Regions from separate parts of the Sporosarcina thermotolerans genome, predicted to be linked through region 1. Evidence: a T-box and tRNA genes for the amino acid it is inferred to sense, from the RefSeq annotation. Region 1 holds a T-box; the other holds one or more tRNA genes.
What was found. A T-box is a leader RNA that pairs with one kind of tRNA and senses whether it is charged. The one in region 1 lies ahead of ileS (isoleucine--tRNA ligase), so its partner is inferred to be a tRNA-Ile.
Positions count from the first base shown of each region.

Region 2: it has a tRNA-Ile gene. The T-box ahead of ileS (isoleucine--tRNA ligase) is inferred to sense a tRNA for this amino acid. The anticodon was not compared.

Region 1 covers NZ_JBHSRM010000013.1:445,963-463,520, reverse strand. The annotation lists gene ACFPZG_RS10170 (small basic family protein) at 1-243, shown strand, start outside; gene ftsA (cell division protein FtsA) at 338-1,621, shown strand; gene ftsZ (cell division protein FtsZ) at 1,661-2,821, shown strand; gene ACFPZG_RS10155 (sigma-E processing peptidase SpoIIGA) at 3,146-4,000, shown strand; gene sigE (RNA polymerase sporulation sigma factor SigE) at 4,002-4,703, shown strand; gene sigG (RNA polymerase sporulation sigma factor SigG) at 4,797-5,579, shown strand; gene ACFPZG_RS10140 (PRC-barrel domain-containing protein) at 5,657-5,899, shown strand; gene ACFPZG_RS10135 (YggS family pyridoxal phosphate-dependent enzyme) at 5,971-6,666, shown strand; gene ACFPZG_RS10130 (cell division protein SepF) at 6,663-7,109, shown strand; gene ACFPZG_RS10125 (YggT family protein) at 7,135-7,425, shown strand; gene ACFPZG_RS10120 (YlmH family RNA-binding protein) at 7,477-8,253, shown strand; gene ACFPZG_RS10115 (DivIVA domain-containing protein) at 8,344-8,850, shown strand; T-box leader at 8,907-9,118, shown strand; gene ileS (isoleucine--tRNA ligase) at 9,426-12,188, shown strand; gene lspA (signal peptidase II) at 12,318-12,794, shown strand; gene ACFPZG_RS10100 (RluA family pseudouridine synthase) at 12,794-13,708, shown strand; gene pyrR (bifunctional pyr operon transcriptional regulator/uracil phosphoribosyltransferase PyrR) at 13,941-14,483, shown strand; gene ACFPZG_RS10090 (uracil-xanthine permease family protein) at 14,513-15,808, shown strand; gene ACFPZG_RS10085 (aspartate carbamoyltransferase catalytic subunit) at 15,961-16,875, shown strand; gene ACFPZG_RS10080 (dihydroorotase) at 16,842-17,558, shown strand, end outside.
Region 2 covers NZ_JBHSRM010000013.1:690,471-696,254, forward strand. The annotation lists gene menD (2-succinyl-5-enolpyruvyl-6-hydroxy-3-cyclohexene-1-carboxylic-acid synthase) at 1-464, opposite strand, end outside; gene ACFPZG_RS11375 (isochorismate synthase) at 457-1,842, opposite strand; gene ACFPZG_RS11380 (1,4-dihydroxy-2-naphthoate polyprenyltransferase) at 2,035-2,949, shown strand; gene ACFPZG_RS11385 (TraR/DksA C4-type zinc finger protein) at 3,208-3,948, shown strand; tRNA gene ACFPZG_RS11390 (tRNA-Glu) at 3,994-4,065, opposite strand; tRNA gene ACFPZG_RS11395 (tRNA-Ser) at 4,075-4,165, opposite strand; tRNA gene ACFPZG_RS11400 (tRNA-Asn) at 4,175-4,249, opposite strand; tRNA gene ACFPZG_RS11405 (tRNA-Ile) at 4,253-4,329, opposite strand; tRNA gene ACFPZG_RS11410 (tRNA-Gly) at 4,332-4,405, opposite strand; tRNA gene ACFPZG_RS11415 (tRNA-Phe) at 4,411-4,486, opposite strand; tRNA gene ACFPZG_RS11420 (tRNA-Asp) at 4,537-4,612, opposite strand; tRNA gene ACFPZG_RS11425 (tRNA-Met) at 4,616-4,690, opposite strand; tRNA gene ACFPZG_RS11430 (tRNA-Ser) at 4,890-4,982, opposite strand; tRNA gene ACFPZG_RS11435 (tRNA-Ile) at 4,999-5,075, opposite strand; tRNA gene ACFPZG_RS11440 (tRNA-Met) at 5,083-5,156, opposite strand; tRNA gene ACFPZG_RS11445 (tRNA-Ala) at 5,178-5,253, opposite strand; tRNA gene ACFPZG_RS11450 (tRNA-Pro) at 5,261-5,337, opposite strand; tRNA gene ACFPZG_RS11455 (tRNA-Arg) at 5,348-5,424, opposite strand; tRNA gene ACFPZG_RS11460 (tRNA-Leu) at 5,441-5,529, opposite strand; tRNA gene ACFPZG_RS11465 (tRNA-Gly) at 5,539-5,613, opposite strand; tRNA gene ACFPZG_RS11470 (tRNA-Leu) at 5,622-5,703, opposite strand; tRNA gene ACFPZG_RS11475 (tRNA-Lys) at 5,734-5,784, opposite strand, start outside.

The DNA.
Region 1 (17,558 bases):
GGGATACGGGCGCACCTTCAACAAATTTATGATGATAAGGTTTTTATTTCGGGCTTCTTCTTTAATATCGCCCTTGCTGCCGGTTTGGCATTCCTCGGTGTACATCTGGGAGTAGATCTATATTTGGCAGCGGTATTCGCATTTGGGGTAAGACTTTTCCAAAATATCGCAGTTATAAGAAGGATTTTGCTAACGAAATGGTCGGAACGAGGAAAGGTTTCTGAAAAGAAATTTCAGGAATGAAAGGATTTGAGGGAAAGATGGCGAAAATATTTAGACAATATGACTCTAATACAATAGAATGTAAGGTAAGGACAGCAATAGGAGGTGCCGGGAATTGAATCAATCTACAACATATGTATCACTTGATATAGGATCTTCGTCAGTCAAAGTGCTGATTGGCGAAGTGGATAGCGGCTCCCTCCATGTGATTGGAGTTGGCAACGTCCAATCGGCCGGAATTCGAAAAGGGACGATAATCGACATAGATGCGACCGTCCAGTCAATCCGAAAAGCGGTGGAACAGGCGGAGCGGATGACGGGCATGCAAATTCGGGAAGTTATATTGGGTGTCCCCGCTAATGGCGTTCATTTACAGGACGTTAAAGGTGTTGTCGCTGTTAATTCGGAGAATAGGGAGATAACGGATGATGATTTGAGTCGTGTTATGAAATCTGCTCAGGTCATGTCGGTTCCTCCTGATCGGGAAATAGTTAATATCATCCCAAAACAATTTATTGTCGACGATTATGATGAAATTAAAGACCCACGCGGGATGATAGGCGTTCGTCTCGAGCTGGACGGTACACTTATCACTACTTCCAAAACATTGGTGCATAATATTTTACGATGCGTTGAAAGGGCTGGGCTGGTAATACGTGAAATCTATCTTCAACCTTTGGCAGCAGGTACATTTGCTTTAACGGAAGATGAGATGAATCACGGCACGGCTTTCATCGACATTGGTGGAGGTTCGACAACTATCACCGTTTTCGAGGATAACCGTTTCATGTCTACCACAGTCATTCCAGTCGGAGGAGACCATATAACAAAGGACTTGTCCATTATTTTAAAAACTCCTACTGAACAAGCCAGGAAGATCAAACATCAATTTGGACATGCCTTTTATGATGATGCATCTGATGATGAGCTTTTTGAAGTTCCTGTCATTGGTGCCGATTCAAAAGATCAATATAGTCAACGATACATATCGGAAATCATTGGTGTCCGATTGGAAGAATTATTCGACTTGGTGCTAGAAGAATTTTACCGAATGGGGATTCGAGATTTGCCTGGCGGAGTCGTATTGACTGGTGGGACTACCAAGTTAGAGGGCATCCTGCAGCTTGCAAGACATGTCTTGAAGACAAGGGTTCGTATCCATACACCTGAGTATATCGGTGTTCGCGAACCAATGTATTCGACGGCTGTGGGTCTTATCCGTTATGCTAATATGGAAGATTCCTATTTTGGTATTTCAGCAGAATCTCAATCTGCAGCAGCTCATAGTGATATGGATTACCCTTCAACACCGAAAAAGAAGGCTACGGTACAGAATAAAGAGAAAAAATCAAGCTTCATGAGCAAGACTAAGAAATTTTTCGATGGATTTTTTGAATGACCAAAAAAAACGGTCTGATTGGGATTAGGAGGAGAGACAATGCTGGATTTTGATACAAATATCGATGCACTCGCAGTCATAAAGGTGATTGGAGTCGGTGGTGGAGGAAACAATGCGGTTAATCGCATGATCGAACATGGAGTACAAGGCGTAGAATTCATCGCGGTGAATACGGATGCACAAGCACTTAACCTATCTGCAGCTGAAGTGAAATTGCAAATCGGTGGAAAACTGACACGCGGACTTGGTGCCGGGGCAAATCCTGAAGTAGGTAAGAAGGCAGCAGAAGAAAGCCGTGAACAGATTGAAGAAGCACTTCGTGGTGCAGATATGGTCTTTGTAACAGCCGGAATGGGAGGCGGAACTGGAACTGGTGCAGCTCCTGTTATCGCCCAAGTGGCTAAGGATCTTGGCGCATTAACAGTTGGTGTTGTTACGCGTCCATTCACGTTTGAAGGTCGAAAACGCCAAACACAAGCAATCGGTGGAATTACTGCAATGAAAGAATCGGTCGATACGCTAATTGTCATTCCAAATGATAAGTTATTGGAAATTGTCGATAAGAATACACCAATGTTGGAAGCTTTCCGTGAAGCTGACAATGTCCTTCGACAAGGTGTACAAGGTATTTCAGATCTAATTGCAGTGCCAGGGCTTATTAACTTGGATTTCGCCGATGTGAAAACAATCATGTCAAATAAAGGTTCTGCACTTATGGGTATCGGTATGTCCACTGGTGAAAACCGTGCTGCAGAAGCTGCGAAAAAAGCGATTTCAAGTCCACTTTTAGAAACTTCTATTGATGGCGCTAAAGGTGTCTTGATGAATATTACAGGCGGTTCCAATTTAAGCTTGTTTGAGGTTCAAGAGGCTGCTGATATAGTGGCATCTGCTTCAGACGAAGATGTAAATATGATTTTCGGTTCCGTCATCAATGATAATTTGAAAGATGAAATTGTTGTTACCGTTATTGCTACAGGTTTCAATGAAGAACAGTTAAGCCCTTCGAAGGCTACAAGAAACCCAGGCTTCGGCGCAACTCGTCAACGTGAACAGCAACCAGTAACAACAATGCATACACGTAGGGAAGAGCCACAACAACAATACCATCAACCTGAGATGGGAAGACAACAGCAAAGCAATCAGCAGGATGATGCATTGGATATTCCAACTTTCCTGCGTAATCGTCAAAGAAGATAATCTTTTGAATAGAAAATCCCCGGAGTCCAAATGGACAAGCCGGGGATTTTTTTGATGTTCATTTAAGGGATTTGTATCACAATGGAACTTGGTCGTATCACAATGTAAAAGCTTCGTATCACAACGTAACTCGTTCGTATCACAATGTAACCACCGTATCACAACTTAAAAGTAACTCCCTTGTATCACAACATAAACTCTTCGTAACACAACATACTTCATTTGGACTTCAGATTTTGTCGTATTTTTACTCAAAATTCATCCTCATTCCGACAAACATTGCAGAATTTGAGTGTTATCCTTACTTTCAAGGAGGGTGGGCTGATGTATGGGGAAATCATTATTGGTATTAACATGGTATTCAACTATGCAATTCTTTCATTCGCCAGCCGAATGGCCAAGTCACAGACAACCTGGAAACGCCTCCTACTTGCATCATTCATTGGCGCCTTTCCAGTCACACTCTTCCCTAACTCTGCTTTCGCAATTGTAATCGCTTTTTTAGGAATGGTTGTTTGTGCCTTTGGGGTATCTTTCACTGCTTGGAAAGGTCCCTCACTCATTGTACTTATAGGCGCACTTTTCGCCGGAGGAGTACTAACCGTATTCACTGACAGATTCATGTTTTCTGATGCCAGAGTGACCGTCTTTGTTTGTGCACTTTTAGCTTATATTTCATTGTACTTATTAAAAACAAAATGGTTGGATGTAAGAATGGCCCGTCAGATGTCAACTTTTTCATACACTTCGGTGCTATCAATTTGGGAAGGAACAACTACGATTCAAGTGTTCATCGATACCGGAAATCGGTGTATTGAACCTCTTACAGGCGAAGCGGTTCACTTCGTATCTTTCAAAGCTGTTGAGTCCATTATACCCAAGGAGCTTGTAAAGCCTTTGCATACATGGAATACCAAAGACATGCATCAACTTTCGAAGATTCCCAAACAGTATCAAAAAAATGCACGTCTTATCCGCCTTCAAACAGTGCAGGGTGCCTCTTGGGCAGTTGGTTTTAAATTCGACCATTGGGTCATCGGGGAAGGAAGTGAGTTGCCAACAGGCTATATTGTCCTTACAAAGGAAGATAATCGTTATCCCGAAGGCGCAGCCGCCATTCTGCATGCCTCTGCATTGGAATCAATAACGGAAGAAAGGGGAACAGAACATGTGGCATAAAATGAAAAATTGGTTATCAATTATTAAAAGTTTCTTTTCAAAAAGAAAAAGTGGCACATATTACATTGGGGGCCACGAATCACTACCAAAACCGTTAACAAGAGAAGAAGAGGCTCAAACAATTCGAGCATTTATGGAAGGTGACATGGATGCAAGAGACACTCTTATCGAAAAGAATTTAAGACTTGTCGTTTATATTGCAAGAAGATTTGATAATACGAATACACATATTGAAGATTTAATAAGTATAGGCACTATTGGACTTATAAAAGCGATCGAAACATTTAAAAGCGATCGCAATATTAAATTAGCGACATACGCTTCACGTTGTATTGAGAATGAAATTTTGATGCACTTACGTAAAACAAACCGGACAAGATCGGAAATTTCATTTGATGAACCTTTGAACTCGGACGCGGATGGCAATGAATTATTGCTTTCGGATATATTGGGCACAGACGAGCATATTATTATTGATGATGTTGAAAAAAAATTAGAGAGACAACATATGATTGAGGCAATTAGTACGTTGGATGAAAGAGAACGATATATTATGGAATGTAGATTTGGCTTAACCGGACATTTGGAAATGACACAGAAGGAAGTAGCTGAATTACTCGGTATTTCGCAATCTTATATATCACGTCTTGAAAAGAAAATCATCTCTGAATTAAGGGATAGATTGAACCATCCGATTGCCTAATGGTTGAAATTGGAGAATCGAATTTCGCATATTCTGCAAGACTGAGGACAAACTATTTCGTACAGTCATCTACAGAATGCGGAGGAAAAGCGAATGATGCGTACAAGAGTGGAAATATGCGGAATCGATACGTCCAATTTGCCATTACTGACGAATGAAGTGATGAAAGAAACGTTTATCCGGCTTCAAAATGGTGACGAATCTGCAAGGGAAGAACTTGTAGTTGGGAACTTGCGATTGGTGCTAAGCCTTGTCCAAAGATTTGCATATAGGGGTGAACAAGCAGACGATCTTTTTCAGGTAGGTTGTATCGGTTTATTGAAGTCAATTGACAATTTCGATTTGAAACATAATGTCCGATTTTCAACGTATGCCGTACCAATGATTATTGGTGAAATTAAAAGGCATTTAAGGGATCACCATGCTATTAGGGTATCCAGATCTCTCAGAGATATTGCTTATAAAGCAATTCGGGCGAAGGAACAATTTGTCAATGATCATCAAAAAGAACCAAGAATCTCCGATTTGGCCGAAATTACAGGTATTCCTGAAGATGATATATTGTTTGCTTTGGATGCAATCCAAGATCCAATGTCCCTACATGAACCAATGAATGGGGATGGTGGAGATCCAGTCTATATTATGGACCAGTTACAAGATAAAAAAGTATCAGAAGAGCGTTGGCTCACTTATGTATCAGTAAAGGAAACTGTTTCAGGAATGACGGAAAGACAGCAATTGATCCTTTCTAAACGATTTTATTTAGGGCAGACTCAGACCGAAATAGCTAAAGAATTAGGTATCTCCCAAGCACAGATTTCAAGGTTAGAGAAAAACGCCATTCAAATTATTCGTGAAGGTATGGAAAATAAATGATGACGGTAACGCAATGCAAATGCATTGCGTTTTTTTCTTGCCGCATTACGCATATCCTGTAAAAAGGAGGAATGTAGATGAGATTTTCCGATTTGCAAAAAAAAGAAGTAATTGAAGTGAAAAAAGGATCGTTCTTGGGATTTGTTCAAGATGCAACAATTGATATGAAAAACGGGAAGATTGCAGTTTTACAAGTTGGAGGGGCAGAAAGGTCGCTTTTTTTAGATTCAAAAATTAAAGATTTGAAGCAAGTTAAATATGACGATGTGTTAACAATAGGAAAAGATATTGTGTTAGTCGGTAAAAAGACCGATACATGATGACTTATCATTGATATGTGAGCATTCACTTGATACAATAAAGCAAAGTAACCCGAAAAGTAGTGATTGCATTGGAAACACTTCAACAACGAATGAAAGTTATAGAAGAAGAGATTCAAGCTGCCTGCACACGTTCAGGACGTAAAAGAAACGATATAACTGTTATTGCCGTAACAAAGCAAGTTTCAGTCGAAAGAACGCAGGAAGTTATTAAAGCCGGTATAGACAACCTTGGAGAAAATCGGCCTGAGGGACTTTTAGGAAAACAGGAAGAGATTACCTTGGATACTATCAACTGGCATTTCATCGGGAACGTCCAAAGTAGGAAAGTTAAGGACATCATTGATAAAGTAGATTTTCTTCATTCCCTTGATCGGATAACTATTGCAAAAGAGATTCAAAAAAGGGCAGCATCTACTATTGATTGCTTTTTACAAGTGAATGTTTCAGGAGAAGAATCCAAATCAGGAATTCAACCGGAAGAACTAAAAGGGTTTCTTCGTGAATTATCGGAATTTGATAAAATACGTGTCATCGGATTAATGACAATGGCACCATTTACAGAGGATGAGGATTTAATCCGTTCGGTATTCCGGTCGTTACGTGTCCTTCGTGACCAGATAGCTGCTCTTAACTTAATAAATGCACCTTGCACAGAATTATCTATGGGAATGTCAAATGATTACACAATAGCAATAGAAGAAGGTGCAACCCATATTAGAATCGGTACCGCTTTAGTCGGATTGGAAAGCGAGGGAGACGGATGAGTATAAAAAGAAAGTTTGAAAAATGGTTTTATCTTGAAGATGAAGAGGAAATCCAACAAGAGCAGCCTGTTCGACAACAGCCGCCTACTCAGGAACAACAGCCAAGGAAAGTGGCATCACGAAAACAGCAAGTGGCGGAAACACAGCAACCAGGCACGGTCGTAAGCTTGCAAAGCCTTCAGAAGTCTTCAAAAGTTGTCCTGTTTGAACCAAGGGTTTATGCAGAAGCACAGGATATTTCCGAACACTTGAAGAATAAAAGGGCAGTAGTTGTAAATTTACAAAGAATTGAAAGAGATCAAGGTATCCGTATTGTAGATTTCCTAAGTGGGACAGTTTATGCGCTTGGGGGAGATATTCAACGTATCGGAACTGATATTTTTTTATGCGTGCCTGAGAACGTCGAAGTGGCAGGTTCCATTTCGGATTTTTTTGAAAGATAGAACTGGATGAGGTGTAGAAACTGATATGATACAAGCTGTTGATTTGATATTTGGTCTAATATTTAAGGGAATACAACTTTACATGATACTCCTCATTATATATATTTTAATGTCGTGGGTACCAGCATCGAGGGAAACTAAATTTGGTATACTCTTAAGCCGGATAACTGAGCCTTATTTGGCCTTTTTCCGCAGATTCATTCCACCACTTGGAATGATTGATATTTCGCCGATCGTTGCTATTTTTGTCTTGAATTATTTAATTACAAGAGGCGTATTTGAAGTATATAGGTTAATCAGAGCCTCACTCATGTGAGGTTTTTTCTATAAAGGGCATTCTCTCAATCATCGTAAGGAGTCGTAAACAATGGAATCCATCTTACAACATTTTAGAAAAGACGAGCAGCCATTCATAGAAACTGTAGTCGGGTGGACGCGGGAAGTTGAGGATACGTATTCTCCGAAGTTAACTGGTTTTCTTGATCCGAGACAGATTTTCATTTTAAGTTCCATCGTAGGAGGCTCTGGTTTGCAATTTGCGGTAAACGGTGCCTTCCTTGAACCGGAACGTCAACGCGCTTTAATCTATCCGGATTATTACGAACCCGAAGATGAAGATTTTCAAGTAATTGTTTTTTCAGTTAGGTATCCTGCAAAATTCATGTCGGTTGAACATCGTGACATTTTAGGATCACTTATGGCACTCGGTATCGACCGTTCGAAATTTGGAGATATACGCCTTAAGGAAGGTGTCGCTCAATTCACCGCAGCAGAAGAGATGAAAGATTATCTTATCGCTAACTTAACTTCAATCGGTAAATCCAAAGTACGTGTTGAAGAAGTCACTTCCGCGGACGACCTAATCGTGATGGCAGAATCATGGAAAGAGGAGCTTCATACAATCAGCTCTTTACGTCTCGACTCAATTGTCGCTTCGTTAGTGAATTATCCGCGTCAAAAAGCGGTCGCACTTGTTCAGAATGATAAAGTGAAAGTGAATCACGTTATTCGTAATCAGCAAGCGTTTGAAGTGAATGAATCAGATATCCTTTCGATTAGAGGTTTTGGGCGTTTTAAAATTATGTCGATTGAAGGCAGAACACGAAAAGATAAAATTAGATTGTTGATAGGGAAGTTAGAATGATTTTTCAGACATCTGTATAAAAACTGCTGTTTTATCTTTTGTGTACATGTATAATAAGAATAAGAAGATTTGAAGAGGAGGAAACAGCAGATGGCATTATCACCGCTTGATATACATAATAAGGAATTCAGCCGTGGCTTCCGCGGGTATGATGAAGATGAGGTCAATGAATTCCTTGAACAAATCATGAAGGACTACGAAAATGTTCTTGAGGAGAACAAGACATTAAAAAATAGTCTTAAGGAAACGAAGGAAAAGATTTCCCACTTTAATTCCATAGAAGAGACATTGCAAAAATCCATTTTAATTGCCCAAGAAGCGGCAGAGGATGTGCGAAGGAATTCACTTCAAGAATCCAAGCTTATCGTTAAAGAAGCGGAAAAGAATGCAGACCGTATTGTTAACGAAGCACTATCCCGTGCTAGGAAGATTGCTATGGAAATTGAAGATTTGAAAAAACAGTCAAAAGTATTCCGAAATCGATTCCGTATGTTAATCGAGGCTCAACTCGACATGATTAAAACGGATGATTGGGAAAGACTTATGGAATATCGACCAGATGCAGAAGAACTTGAAGCTGCCTCTGATGTTGAATAACAAGGATGCTTGACAAACTATTTCCAACACGCATATAATAATTACCATATAAGCAGGAATAGGCGTTGACAGAGAGAGTACTTTCCGTATACACGTATAGCGAGCCGGGGATGGTGGAAGCCTGGTCGATGAACGGAAACGAAAATCACTTTAGAGCCGGATTGACCAAAACCAATCCCGGATGCACCCCGTTATGGTGTTCTGAGCGGCAATATGAGTTCATATTGCAACTAGGGTGGTAACGCGAGAACAAAACCTCGTCCCTTTTTTAGGGGCGGGGTTTTTTATATTCTTCACCACTTAAGAACATTTATTGTTATTTTAGATTTTCCGTTGATTGGAGCGGAAGGCGGCGACTCCAGCGAACACCGTCACGAAGAACGGTGTTTGTGAGCAAAAGCGGAGCGTTGCGAACAGGATGAAGTTAGCCGCTGCCTTAATTTCTGCAAAAACCGCAGAAATACGGCAAATCGAACTCTGCGTGGTTCGATCGGCTGAAGCCGTGCCCGCGGAAAGCGTCCGCCTATAGCTGAAATCAACATTTCAAGGTTATATCTTTTAAAGGAGGAAGTTAAATGGATTACAAAGACACATTGCTAATGCCGAAAACGGAATTTCCAATGCGCGGCAACTTGCCAAATAAAGAACCGCAAATGCAGGAAAAGTGGGAAGAAATGGACATCTATCAAAAAGTCCAAGAACGGACTAAAGACCGTCCCTTCTTCGTACTTCACGACGGGCCACCATACGCAAACGGTGACCTTCATATGGGTCACGCCCTAAACAAAGTACTAAAAGACATGATTGTTCGCCATAAATCAATGACAGGCTTCCATGCTCCATACGTACCAGGCTGGGACACTCACGGTCTTCCAATTGAGCAAGCACTTGTGAACAAAGGTGTAAACCGTAAAGAGCACTCTGTTGCAGAATTCCGCAGAATGTGTGAAGAATATGCCTATAGTCAAATTGACAACCAACGTTCACAATTCAAACGGATCGGTGTGCGTGGTAACTGGGATAACCCATATATCACATTGAAACCAGAATTTGAATCTCGACAAATTGAAGTTTTCGGCGAAATGGCGAAAAAAGGCTATATCTACAAAGGCCTGAAGCCAGTTTACTGGTCCCCTTCAAGTGAATCAGCACTTGCTGAAGCGGAAATTGAATATCAAGATAAAAAATCACCTTCCATTTATGTCGCTTTCCCGATCAAAGACGGATTAGGTGTAGTGGAAGAAGACGTCCGTATTGTTATCTGGACGACAACTCCTTGGACGATTCCTGCAAACCTTGGAATTTCAGTCCATCCGGAATTCAATTACGCAATTGTAGAAGTGGATGGAAATAAATATCTATTGGCAAAAGATCTTGTCGAATTAGTTGCCAAAGAAATTGGCTGGGAATCATACGAAGTTGTACGCGAATTAAAAGGGGCCGACTTAGACCGGGTAATTGCTAAACATCCGTTCTACGATCGTGACTCCCTTGTAATGCTTGGTGAGCATGTAACAGCTGAGGCAGGAACAGGCTGTGTCCATACTGCACCTGGTCACGGTGAGGATGACTTCTATGTTTCGAAACAATATGGAATTGATGCATTATCCCCTGTCAATGACCGGGGTGTCATGACTGAAGAGGCACCTGGATTTGAAGGATTGTTTTATGAAGATGCAAATAAAGAGGTAACGAAGAAGTTGGATGAAGTAGGGGCACTTTTGAAACTTTCATTCATCACGCACTCCTACCCACATGATTGGCGTTCTAAGAAACCAGTCATTTACCGTGCAACGGCGCAATGGTTTGCATCTATCAATTCTTTCCGTAACGAATTGCTTGACGCAATCCGTAATACAAAATTCACTCCAACTTGGGGTGAAACACGTCTTTACAACATGGTACGTGACCGTGGAGATTGGTGTATTTCCCGTCAACGTGTATGGGGTGTTCCAATTCCGGTATTTTACGCGGAAAACGGAGAAGCCATCATTACAGATGAAACTATTTCCAATGTATCTCGCCTATTCCGTGAACATGGTTCAAACATTTGGTTTGAACGTGATGCAAAAGATCTTCTTCCTGAAGGTTTTGAACACGCAGGCAGCCCGAACGGCATCTTCACGAAAGAGACGGACATCATGGATGTTTGGTTCGATTCAGGCTCAACGCATCAAGGTGTGCTTGTAGAGAGAGACGATCTTGTCTATCCTGCAGACCTATATCTTGAAGGAAGCGACCAATACCGTGGTTGGTTCAACTCATCATTGACAACAAGTGTTGCGATCAATGGAATCTCTCCATATAAAGGCTTATTAAGCCATGGCTTCACTTTGGATGGAGAAGGGCGCAAGATGAGTAAATCACTTGGAAACGTAATCGTACCAGCAAAAGTGATGAATCAATTAGGTGCTGATATTCTTCGTCTATGGGTATCGTCTGTAGATTATACGGCAGATGTCCGTGTTTCCGATTCGAACTTTAAGCAAGTATCAGAGGTATACCGTAAAATCCGGAATACCCTCCGTTTCCTACACGGAAATGTATCCGACTTTAATCCGTCAACTGATCGTGTAGCATTTGAAGATATGCGTCCGATTGACCAATACGTCAATGTGAAGCTTCAAGATTTAATTAAGGAAGTATTGAAGTCATATGAAAACTATGAGTTTGCAGGCGTTTATCATGCTGTAAATAATTTCTGTACAGGCGACTTAAGCTCATTCTATTTGGATATCGCTAAAGATGTTGTCTATATCGAAGGTGCGGATCATCCACATCGTCGTGCGATGCAAACGGTTATGTATGATTCCCTGCTTGCACTATTGAAGCTTTTGACTCCAATCATCCCTCATACTACGGATGAAATGTGGGCATTCCTTGAGCATGTTGAAGAGGAAAGCGTCCAATTGACAGACATGCCACAAGCTGAAGAACTTGGTGAATTGGCTACTACGTTACGCGAGCGATTTGCTAAATTGATGCTTGTGCGTGATGATGTATTGAAAGCACTTGAAGAAGCTCGAAATGCTAAAGTAATTGGTAAATCCCTTGAGGCAAAAGTGACTGTCGCATTGCCGGAAAAAATGACTGGAGTATTTGCGGCGGAGGATATCGATTTCGCACAATTCTTTATCGTTTCTAACTTTGTCGAAGGCAAAGATGGGGAAATGTCTACTGATGCACTTAAGCTTGATGCTGCAACAGTTCTTGTTGAAAAAGCGGACGGTGAAAAATGTGATCGCTGCTGGACGATTTCAGAAACTGTCGGCAACGATACGGAACATCCAGAACTATGTTCCCGTTGTGCAGATGTTGTAAAGAAATACTATTCATAAGCAATTTGGTTAAGGCTGTTTGTAACAGTGGCTGAATGCCGTTGTTATAATCAGCCTTTTCTTTGTTTGTATGATATAAGTGTTTTTATGGTAAAATGAAACGGAAACTGTCGGACGGGGGTTTTGGGTATGTTCATTTATTACGGGATAGCAATTATTTTAATACTGTTAGATCAGCTGACAAAATGGCTTGTTGTACAAAATATGAATTTAGGTGAAAGAATTCCAATTATGGACCCTTACCTTGCACTCCTCTCGCACCGTAACAAAGGAGCGGCATGGGGAATGCTTGAAGGGCAAATGTGGCTATTTTACGTTGTCACAGTAATTGTTGTGGGAGGTATAATCTATTTCTTCCACAAGGAAAGCAAAGGCCAACCTTTACTTAGTACAAGCTTGATGTTTTTATTAGGAGGGGCGCTTGGTAACTTCATTGATCGATTATGGCGTAAAGAAGTTGTCGATTTCGTCGACGTAATCATCCCAATCGTCAATTATGATTTCCCGATTTTTAATGTTGCAGACGCAGCATTGACAATAGGGGTAGTACTAATGATCATTCACGTAATATTAGATGAAAAAAAGAACAAGAAAAAGGTGTCATAATGGAACCGATTGAAATTGTAGTATCAGAAGATATGGAAAAAGGACGAATCGATAAAGCATTATCGACGTACAATCCTGAATGGTCACGGACACAGATTCAGCAATGGGTTAAAGATGGTGCGATTTTAGTGAATGAAGAACAAGTGAAAGCCAATTATAAGGTGAAAACAGGAGATATTATCGTAGTTGTCGAGCCTGAGTTGGAAGAACTTGATATTGTTGCTGAGGATCTTGACTTGGAAATTGTTTATGAAGACAGCGATGTCCTTGTTGTCAATAAACCCCGTGGAATGGTCGTTCATCCAGCGCCGGGTCATAGTCGCGGAACACTTGTTAACGGGTTGATGCACCAAGTGAACGATCTATCGGGTATTAACGGTGTTATGCGTCCCGGTATCGTCCATCGAATCGATAAGGATACCTCGGGTTTGCTAATGGTCGCGAAAAATGACCAGGCACATGTATCTCTTGTAAACCAACTTGTCGATAAATCCGTTACACGTGTATATACAGCACTTGTGCATGGTCATATCCCGCATGACCAGGGAACGATTGATGCACCTATCGGAAGAGATCCGAGGGACCGTCAAAGCATGACGATTATAGATAAAGGAAAGCATGCCGTTACGCACTTCAATGTTTTAGAACGTTTCGGGGACTTCACATTAGTCGAATGTAGGTTGGAAACAGGAAGAACCCATCAGATTCGTGTGCATATGAAGTATATTGGACATCCACTTGCAGGGGATCCTAAATATGGCCCGAAGAAAACAATCGACTTCAATGGACAGGTTTTGCATGCTGGGACAATCGGCTTCAAACATCCGAAGACAGGCGAATATCTGGAGTTTACACAACCTTTGCCGGAGGACTTCAAAAACCTGATTGAAAAAATGCAAAACGAAAAACGTTGACATTGTAAATATATAAGTCTATACTAAAACTGAAATTGAATAGCGATACCTTTAAAGACAGTCCAGAGAGGCTGGGAAGGTTGCACGGAAAGTATTTATGAACAGCTGCACGCTGTTCTTGAATACGCTTATTTCTGCACGTATACCTCCTGCCATCTTGGTAGGAGTATTTTTTTACGTAAAAATAGAAAGTGCACCTCGAGTAGAAGATTAAATTATAGGAGGAATTTTCATGACGGAAAAAGCAATCATTCTTGACGAACAGGCAATATCACGAGCGGTAACAAGAATCGCCTACGAGATCATTGAAAAGAATAAAGGAATCGATGAATGTATTCTTGTCGGCATCAAAACAAGAGGTGCAGTCCTTGCAAAACGTCTTGCAGAAAGGATCAAGCAAATTGAAGGAAGACCGATTTTGACTGGTGAGTTGGATATTACGCTGTATAGGGATGATCTTCAACATAAACATGGAAACCATGAACCACTTGTCCACCAAGTCGACATTGAACACGATGTAACGGAAAAGAAAGTGATTCTTGTTGACGATGTGCTTTACACAGGAAGAACGGTGAGAGCGGCGATGGATGCTGTTATCGATTTAGGTAGACCAGCGGCAATTCAGCTTGCAGTCCTTGTTGACAGGGGACACCGCGAATTACCAATTCGACCTGATTTTGTCGGTAAAAACATTCCGACATCAAGTGAAGAACGGGTAGTCGTCAATGTCGTTGAAGAAGATGGCTCGGACGGCGTAACGATTCACGCAAAATAAAGAAAAATCCGAATAGGGACAGGTGAGAAATGATGAGTGACAACAAAGTGTTAGATGTACATGATAAACCAGATGCTGGTAAATGGCTCGCCCTTAGTTTGCAGCATATGTTTGCAATGTTTGGAGCAACAATCCTTGTTCCGCAATTAGTCGGCTTAAGCCCAGCAATTGCCTTACTCACAAGCGGACTTGCGACAATCGTCTTCGTCCTTGTCACACGGTTCAAAGTTCCGGCTTACCTGGGTTCATCTTTCGCATTCATTGCGCCGATAATAGTGGCTACAGAAAATGGTGGAATTGGAAGCGCGATGATCGGAAGCATGTTTGTCGCCCTCGTGTATGCACTCGTATCGTTATTGATCTGGACGACGGGATCTGGGTGGATCATGGAATTCCTACCACCAGTCGTAGTCGGACCGGTGATCATGGTAATCGGATTAGCTTTGGCACCGACGGCAGTCAGCATGGCAAGTACAATCCAAGTGGATGGCGAAGCGCAATACAATCTTCTGCATTTCTCGGCAGCGATTGTCACATTGGCAGCAGCGATCATCTGCCTCATGTTCTTTAGAGGAGTGGTCAGCCTCATGCCTGTCCTGATCGGAATAGTCGTCGGTTACATATACTCTGCGGCAATCGGAATATTGGACTTCACAAAAGTGCATGAAGCCGATTGGATTGCAATGCCGGAATTCCTAATTCCTGGAATAGACTATGACTTTGTTGTTACTCCAACATTGCTTGCAATCATGGTTCCAATATCAATCGTTACAATTTCGGAGCATATCGGTCACCAGCTTGTATTAGGTCGTGTTGTCAATAAAGACTTTATCAGAGACCCTGGTTTGAACAGGTCCTTACTTGGAGACGGGTTAGGAACTCTCCTAAGTGGATTCCTTGGAGGTCCACCGAAAACAACTTACGGTGAAAACATCGGAGTAATGGCAATCACTCGCGTGTATAGCATCTACGTCATTATTGGCGCGGCAGTATTCGCGATATTGTTCTCTTTCATCGGCAAGCTGATGGCAGTTATCGCAACGATTCCGACAGCAGTGCTCGGTGGGATATCGATTCTACTGTTTGGGATCATCGCTTCATCAGGATTGAGGATGCTCGTCGATCACAAAGTGGATTTTGGACAGCAACGGAATCTCGTTATCGCCTCGGTCATACTTGTCATCGGAATCGGCGGCGCGTCAATCCATTTCAGCGAAACATTCCAAGTCGGGGGAATGGCGCTTGCTGCTATCGTCGGTGTGCTACTTAACATGATATTGCCAGGCAGATCAAATGATAGTTTAGCTGATAGTCAAACAGAATAGAAAGACCTTTTAAAATTGTACTGAGAGACAAGGAAAGGTTCAGTAGACTGATAGTCATTTAATCTAAATGACGGTTGTTCAGTCATGCCCACTGGCCTTTCCATTTAACGGAAAGGCCATTTTTTTATCCAAAACGGAAGGGGATTTTCAAAATGAAAAACCTATTATCAATGAAAGATTTAACAATCGACGAAATTTCAGCTATTTTGGATCGTGCCGCAATGTTAAAAAGATATGGAATCCGCGCTTTACCTCAAAAATATATGGTTAGCAATCTATTCTTTGAACCAAGTACACGGACAAAAATGAGTTTTGAGGTGGCGGAACGGAAATTGGGTCTTGAAACGATCCCCTTTGAAGCTAATTCTTCAAGTGCAGTAAAGGGAGAAACGTTGTACGACACACTTCGCACCCTTGAAGAAATCGGATTGGATGCAGTCGTCATTAGACATCCCGAAGAAGGCTATTATGAGGATCTCGTCGGAAAAATGAATATGGCAATTATCAACGGTGGTGATGGATCAGGACAACATCCAACACAATCATTGCTTGACTTGTTCACGATAAAAGAAACGCTCGGCGGCTTTAAAGGGTTAAATGTGCTCATCGCCGGTGACATTTCCCATAGTAGAGTTGCAAAGTCGAATGCAGATGCTCTTGTAAAGCTTGGTGCAAATGTGAAATTCCTATGCCCCCCGGAGTGGGCAGGTGATTTCCCATCAGTGAGTGACTGGGATGAAGTGATCTACACAAGCGATGTTGTCATGCTTCTGAGAGTTCAGCACGAAAGACATGATGGCAAAATGAGGTTTACGAAGGAAGAATACCATGAGAAGTATGGTTTGACAGTTGAACGGGAAAGGGAAATGAAGCCCGGATCGATCATCATGCATCCTGCACCGGTTAACCGGGACGTTGAAATAGCGGGAAGTCTTGTCGAATGCAGCCGATCAATGATTTATAAGCAAGTTGAAAATGGTGTCTATATACGTGCGGCTATCTTAGAAACGATTTTACAAAAGGAGGAATTGGCATGGGAAAGATCATCAAGAGTGCATATGTTTTGAATAATGAAGGTGAAAAGGTTTTAGTTGATGTCCGAATTGAGGGGGACCGAATATCCGAAATTAGCGCCGATTTGAATGTAGGGAATTCCGAAGTGATTGAAGGCAATGGTCTGCTGCTTGCACCGGGATTCATCGACGTCCATGTCCATTTGCGCGAACCTGGCGGGGAACATAAAGAAACAATTGAAACAGGTACACTTGCGGCTGCTAAAGGCGGGTATACAACAATTTGCGCAATGCCGAATACGAGACCGGTTCCCGATACAAAAGAAAACTTATCCTTAGTCAATAAATTGATCGCAGATAAAGCACATATTCGAGTGCTGCCATACGCTTCTATAACAATTAGGGAAGCTGGAAAAGAGCGGACGAACTTGAAAGAATTGAAGGAGAACGGTGCATTCGCATTCACAGATGACGGCGTCGGCATCCAGCAAGCGGGAATGATGTTCGAAGCGATGCAAGACGCTGCGGAAATCGGTATGCCAATTGTCGCGCATTGTGAAGACAATACATTAATATACGGCGGAGCAATGCATGAAGGGAAACGGAATAAAGAGCTTGGACTTCCGGGAATCCCTTCAGTGGCAGAATCGGTTCATATCGTCCGCGATATTCTTCTTGCGGAAGCAGCTAACGCCCATTACCACGTGTGCCACGTGAGTACGAAAGAATCTGTAAGG
Region 2 (5,784 bases), 240 kb from region 1:
CGATTGACATGCCGCTCCAAGAACCAATCAAGTTCTTCATTCTCTTCCGCCAGTGGAAGATCCACACTGAACTTTACATGCTTACCATACATATTCAATTGGTCAATCGCCTGCGGAGCCCCAACGCCTCGTAATTCATGCGGACGGTCAGCAGTAAGTACAATTAAAGGCACACGTGCATAAAACGCTTCCGTGATTGCCGGATGATAATTGGATGCTGCAGTTCCGGAAGTGCATAAAAGCGCAACTGGGTTCCCGGTAGCCTTCGCAAGGCCTAAAGCAAAATAGCCGGCCGATCTTTCATCTACCTGCATATATGTCTGAAGTTCTTTTGAAGCTGCAAATGCATATGCGAGTGGCGTGGAACGTGAGCCTGGGCTAATTACAGCAGCCTTTACTCCAGCTTTCAATAAAGTATCTGTCATTCGTAAAACATGATTTGTTAACACTGTCCGGTCATCCATTAAGCTTTCCTCCAAGCGCCCTTAAAACTGGTCTAAACTTCACCCATGTCTCTTCGTATTCTTCCTCAGGGTTAGAATCTGCTACAATTCCCCCTCCCGCGTACAAATAGGCATGGTCTTCTTTTATCAACGAAGAACGGATGGCTACTGCAAATTCCCCATTGCAAGCGGCATCAGTCCAGCCTATCGGACCAGCATAAAACCCGCGATCCATTCCTTCTTCTTCCCCAATAATTTTTAATGCGACATCCGTTGGAACGCCACCAAGTGCAGGTGTTGGATGTAAAGCTTCTACGAAAGAAAAGATATCAACTTCCTGCCCAAGTTTTCCTTCAACAGGTGTAAAAAGATGCTGGATATCCCTGATCTTCATCAATTTAGGTGCTTTAGGGATCCGTACCTCATTGCAATAGGATTCAAAAATACTCGAAATCATACCGACAACGTATTGATGTTCCTCACGATTTTTCCGATCACCCAAAAGCTCTTCTCCAAGCTTCCGATCTTCAGCTGCCGTTTTTCCACGCCTAATTGAACCGGCTACACATGCCGAATAGGCTTTACCATCGCGGATTTCTATTAAACGTTCAGGTGTTGCACCAAAAAAGAGTGAATTTCCCTTTTGAAGTCCAAAGTGATAGCTCTCTTGCTGTTCATTCGATATGGAATGCAGCACACTAACATCATTTACGTCATGTTCAAATTGGAGCTCTATTACACGTGCAATTACAGCTTTATCGGCTTTGCCATTTCTGATGGATTTTGTTACATTTTCCACTGCATTTAGATAATGCTCTTTGTTTCGCTCATTCGTCGATAAAATTGCATTCGAGTCGGTAAAATCAAATTCCTCAACCTGGGCAAGATGGATGAGATGGTCCCTTTCCTCACGCAACCTTTCAAAGTCTTCAGCTGCTTCCTTTTTGTCCGTAATCATATTGATGGAAATCAGTGTTCTACCTTCCTCGATTTTCATTTGAAAAGAAGGAACGACAAAAAAGGCAGATGGAAACTCGTCCCATTCAGAATTCCTTCGGTTTTCTTCATCAAAGGAAAATCCACCAAAAAGAATAGGATCAACATCCTTTTCCTCTTTTATCAAGACAGAACATAATTGCTTCCACTTTTCCGATATATCCATATAGCGATTCGTTTTCTTTTGATTTGATAATGTATAAGCATGTCCAATCCCAACAAGAGTCAATGTTTTATCTGAGTTCTGCCAATAAAAGCGTTCGTTCTTATAAAGGGACACGCCGGCTTCAAAAAATGACAATGCGGATAAACGCCCCACTTCAACAGTCTCCGTAAAAAAACGTGTAGCGGGAGATATCGTCACCTCCCGGTTTTTCTGCACATCTGTGATTTTATGACTCATCATATTCTCTCCTTCATGTTCAATCAACCTGCAGCTCAACTTCCGAACCTGTATTTTAAATGAAGAATAAATTTCTTACTTTTATTATACCGAATTTACCCGTTTCTCGCATAGATAATGCAAAGGGGATACCTCTTTAATGCATTTTGGAGTACAATGGATAACGGAAACATTAGGATAGGAGAGAATAAATTGCAACATACTATTAAAGCAGATACTGGATGGCGTATTTGGTGGCAACTTACACGCCCGCATACATTAACAGCAGCGTTCGCTCCGGTTTTCCTCGGAACAATGATCGCGCTGACTTACGGAAAACTTCATTTCCCATTATTTTTCGCCATGCTTTTGGCAAGCATTTTAATACAAATGGCAACGAATATGTTCAATGAGTATTATGATTTCAAACTTGGGTTGGACACTGAACATTCCATCGGTATTGGAGGAACGATTGTCCGTAATGGTGTAAAGCCTAAAACCGTTTTAAACATAGCCCTTGCACTTTATGCAATATCCGTTCTTATCGGAATTTACATCTGTATGCAAACATCTTGGGGTCTTGCACTCGTTGGAGCCATTTCAATGCTGATTGGCTATCTTTATACCGGCGGTCCGCTTCCAATCGCTTACACACCTTTTGGAGAGCTTGTTTCAGGTGTAGTCATGGGTATGCTTCTGATCCTGATTGCCTTTTATATTCAGACAGGTACTGTTACGACAGATGCTGTACTTATTTCTATACCAAGCATGCTTCTTGTCGCTGCAATTATGATGTCCAATAATATCCGTGACCTTGAAGGCGATAAAGAAGGCGGAAGAAAAACGTTGGCTATCTTAGTCGGAAGAAACAATGCCATCACCATACTTACATTATTTTTCGTCATTTCTTACATTTGGGTCATTGCACTTATTTTACTCGGTCACCTAACACCATGGGCGTTGCTTGTATTACTTAGTGTTAAGAAACCCATTAATGCTATATCTACGTTCAGATCATTTACTGTTCCACTACAGGTCATGCCTGCAATGAAGAACACAGCGATAACAAATACTCTTTTTGGATTACTTTTAGGAATTGGAATTTTAGTCGGCATTCTTTTTGATTAATCTCTAACAGGCGGGGGAATTTTACCCTCGCCTGTTTTTTTATTGGCGGGGGTGTTTTAGTTGAGTATTGGTGAGGGAAAGAATGAGAGCTTGTGGGAATAAACGAGCGCTTTTTGAAAAGAACGAGCGATTAAATAATAAAACTCAAGGTTTAGCTTATCCTATCTCAAGGGAATTGATAAAGGAAACACTTTAATTGCTATGAGAAACGTCCACAAAGTCCATACTATCGATAATACAAAAAAGGATGTGCTGAATATGTTATCCGATCAACAAAAAAACATAATTAAACAAGAATTGATGGAAATGAAAACACAATATGCTAAAACGGAAAAAGAGACCGATATCAGAAATTCAGAAAGAGATGCTGTAGGCGAATTGTCATCATACGACAATCATCCTGGCGACCTGGGAACAGAACTCTTTGAACGCCAAAAAGACATGGCATTGAATGTACATGCAGGCGATGAATTCAACAAAGCAGAAAATGCATTACAAGCCCTTTCAGACGGAACATATGGTTATTGTGAATTATGCAACCGTGAAATACCTTTCGAACGGCTCGAAGCATTGCCTTATACAACCTACTGCATCGAACATAGCCCTGACCAAGATATACCAAATGATAGACCATCGGAAAAGGATATATTAATCATGGCAAATCCTAATTCATTTGCTGATCGTGATCGTAGAGAAGGACTCCATAGAGACGGTGAAGACAGCTTTCAAGAAATAGCGAAATCCGGTACTTCTGAAACACCATCCGATTTCACTGGAGACCGTGATAATTATAATACATTATACTATGATGAAATCTCTGATGGTTCTGCTGAAGAATTGGAGGATTTTGTTAGCACGGATATTACTGGGGAGGCACGCGGGTACGTCAGGTCTGAGTTATCCGAAGAATACGAAGAGAGACTAGATGACGAAGGGATTGAATCCCCTATTGGCGATATTCCATATCATCTAAAAGACAGTTATACAGAAGATAAATAAAAGACAGCCACATCCTTTAAAATGGATGTGGCTGTCTTTATGAAATGACCCCTACGGGATTCGAACCCGTGTTACCGCCGTGAAAGGGCGGTGTCTTAACCGCTTGACCAAGGGGCCATATAAATATGGCGGAGAAGGAGGGATTCGAACCCTCGCACCGCTTTCGCGACCTACGCCCTTAGCAGGGGCGCCTCTTGAGCCTCTTGAGTACTTCCCCGTATAAAATTGGCTCCGCAGGTAGGACTCGAACCTACGACCGATCGGTTAACAGCCGATTGCTCTACCACTGAGCTACTGCGGAAAATGGTGGGCCTAAGTGGACTCGAACCACCGACCTCACGCTTATCAGGCGTGCGCTCTAACCAGCTGAGCTATAGGCCCCATGGAGCGGGTGAAGGGAATCGAACCCTCATCATCAGCTTGGAAGGCTGAGGTTTTACCACTAAACTACACCCGCAAGAATGGTGGCTCAGGACGGAATCGAACCGCCGACACAAGGATTTTCAGTCCTTTGCTCTACCGACTGAGCTACTGAGCCAATCATACATCATAACTATTTTTCTCGGTTACTATGTATCTTAAAAGAAATGGCGGTCCCGACCGGGATCGAACCGGCGATCTCCTGCGTGACAGGCAGGCATGTTAACCGCTACACCACGGGACCATTTGGTTGCGGGGACAGGATTTGAACCTGTGACCTTCGGGTTATGAGCCCGACGAGCTACCACTGCTCCACCCCGCGATAATGTTAGTTGTAAGATTTTTTTATCCTACGCTTACTGTCTTGCTTTAGGACTTAACTATAATTTCCTTTTAGGAAATTATACAAATCGCATTCTGCGTGATGCGACTTGCTCCACCCCGCGATAATGTTATTCGTAAGATTTTTATATCCTACGCTTACTATTTTGTTTCCAGCCACTATGTCTGTTTAAAAATAATGGCGGAGGAAGAGGGATTCGAACCCCCGCGGGCTTTAACACCCCTGTCGGTTTTCAAGACCGATCCCTTCAGCCAGGCTTGGGTATTCCTCCGTGTGTATACAAATAGTGGTGGACCTTGCAGGACTCGAACCTGCGACCGGACGGTTATGAGCCGTCTGCTCTAACCAACTGAGCTAAAGGTCCTTTAGGATGGCGGCAGAGGGGATCGAACCCCCGACCTTACGGGTATGAACCGTACGCTCTAGCCAGCTGAGCTACGCCGCCAGGAAAACTATTTTAATTATATGGTGGAGCCTAGCGGGATCGAACCGCTGACCTCCTGCGTGCAAGGCAGGCGCTCTCCCAGCTGAGCTAAGGCCCCAAAGAAGTGGTCGGGAAGACAGGATTCGAACCTGCGACCCCTTGGTCCCAAACCAAGTGCTCTACCAAGCTGAGCTACTTCCCGTGATTTAAAATGGCGCGCCCGGCAGAAGTCGAATCCACAACCTTCTGATCCGTAGTCAGACGCTCTATCCAATTGAGCTACGGGCGCATCTTTATAAGAAAATTGGTGCCGAGAACCGGAATCGAACCGGTACGGTAGTCACCTACCGCAGGATTTTAAGTCCTGTGCGTCTGCCAGTTCCGCCACCCCGGCTTAAGAAAGTGGAGCGGAAGACGGGATTCGAACCCGCGACCCCGACCTTGGCAAGGTCGTATTCTACCACTGAACTACTTCCGCATTGAAAGTGCGGGTGAAGGGAGTCGAACCCCCACGCCTTACGGCACTAGATCCTAAGTCTAGCGTGTCTGCCAGTTCCACCACACCCGCGTATTCATTTCGAGACCTTAGTCAAGAAAATGGTGAGCCATGCAGGATTCGAACCTGCGACCCTCTGATTAAAAGTCAGAT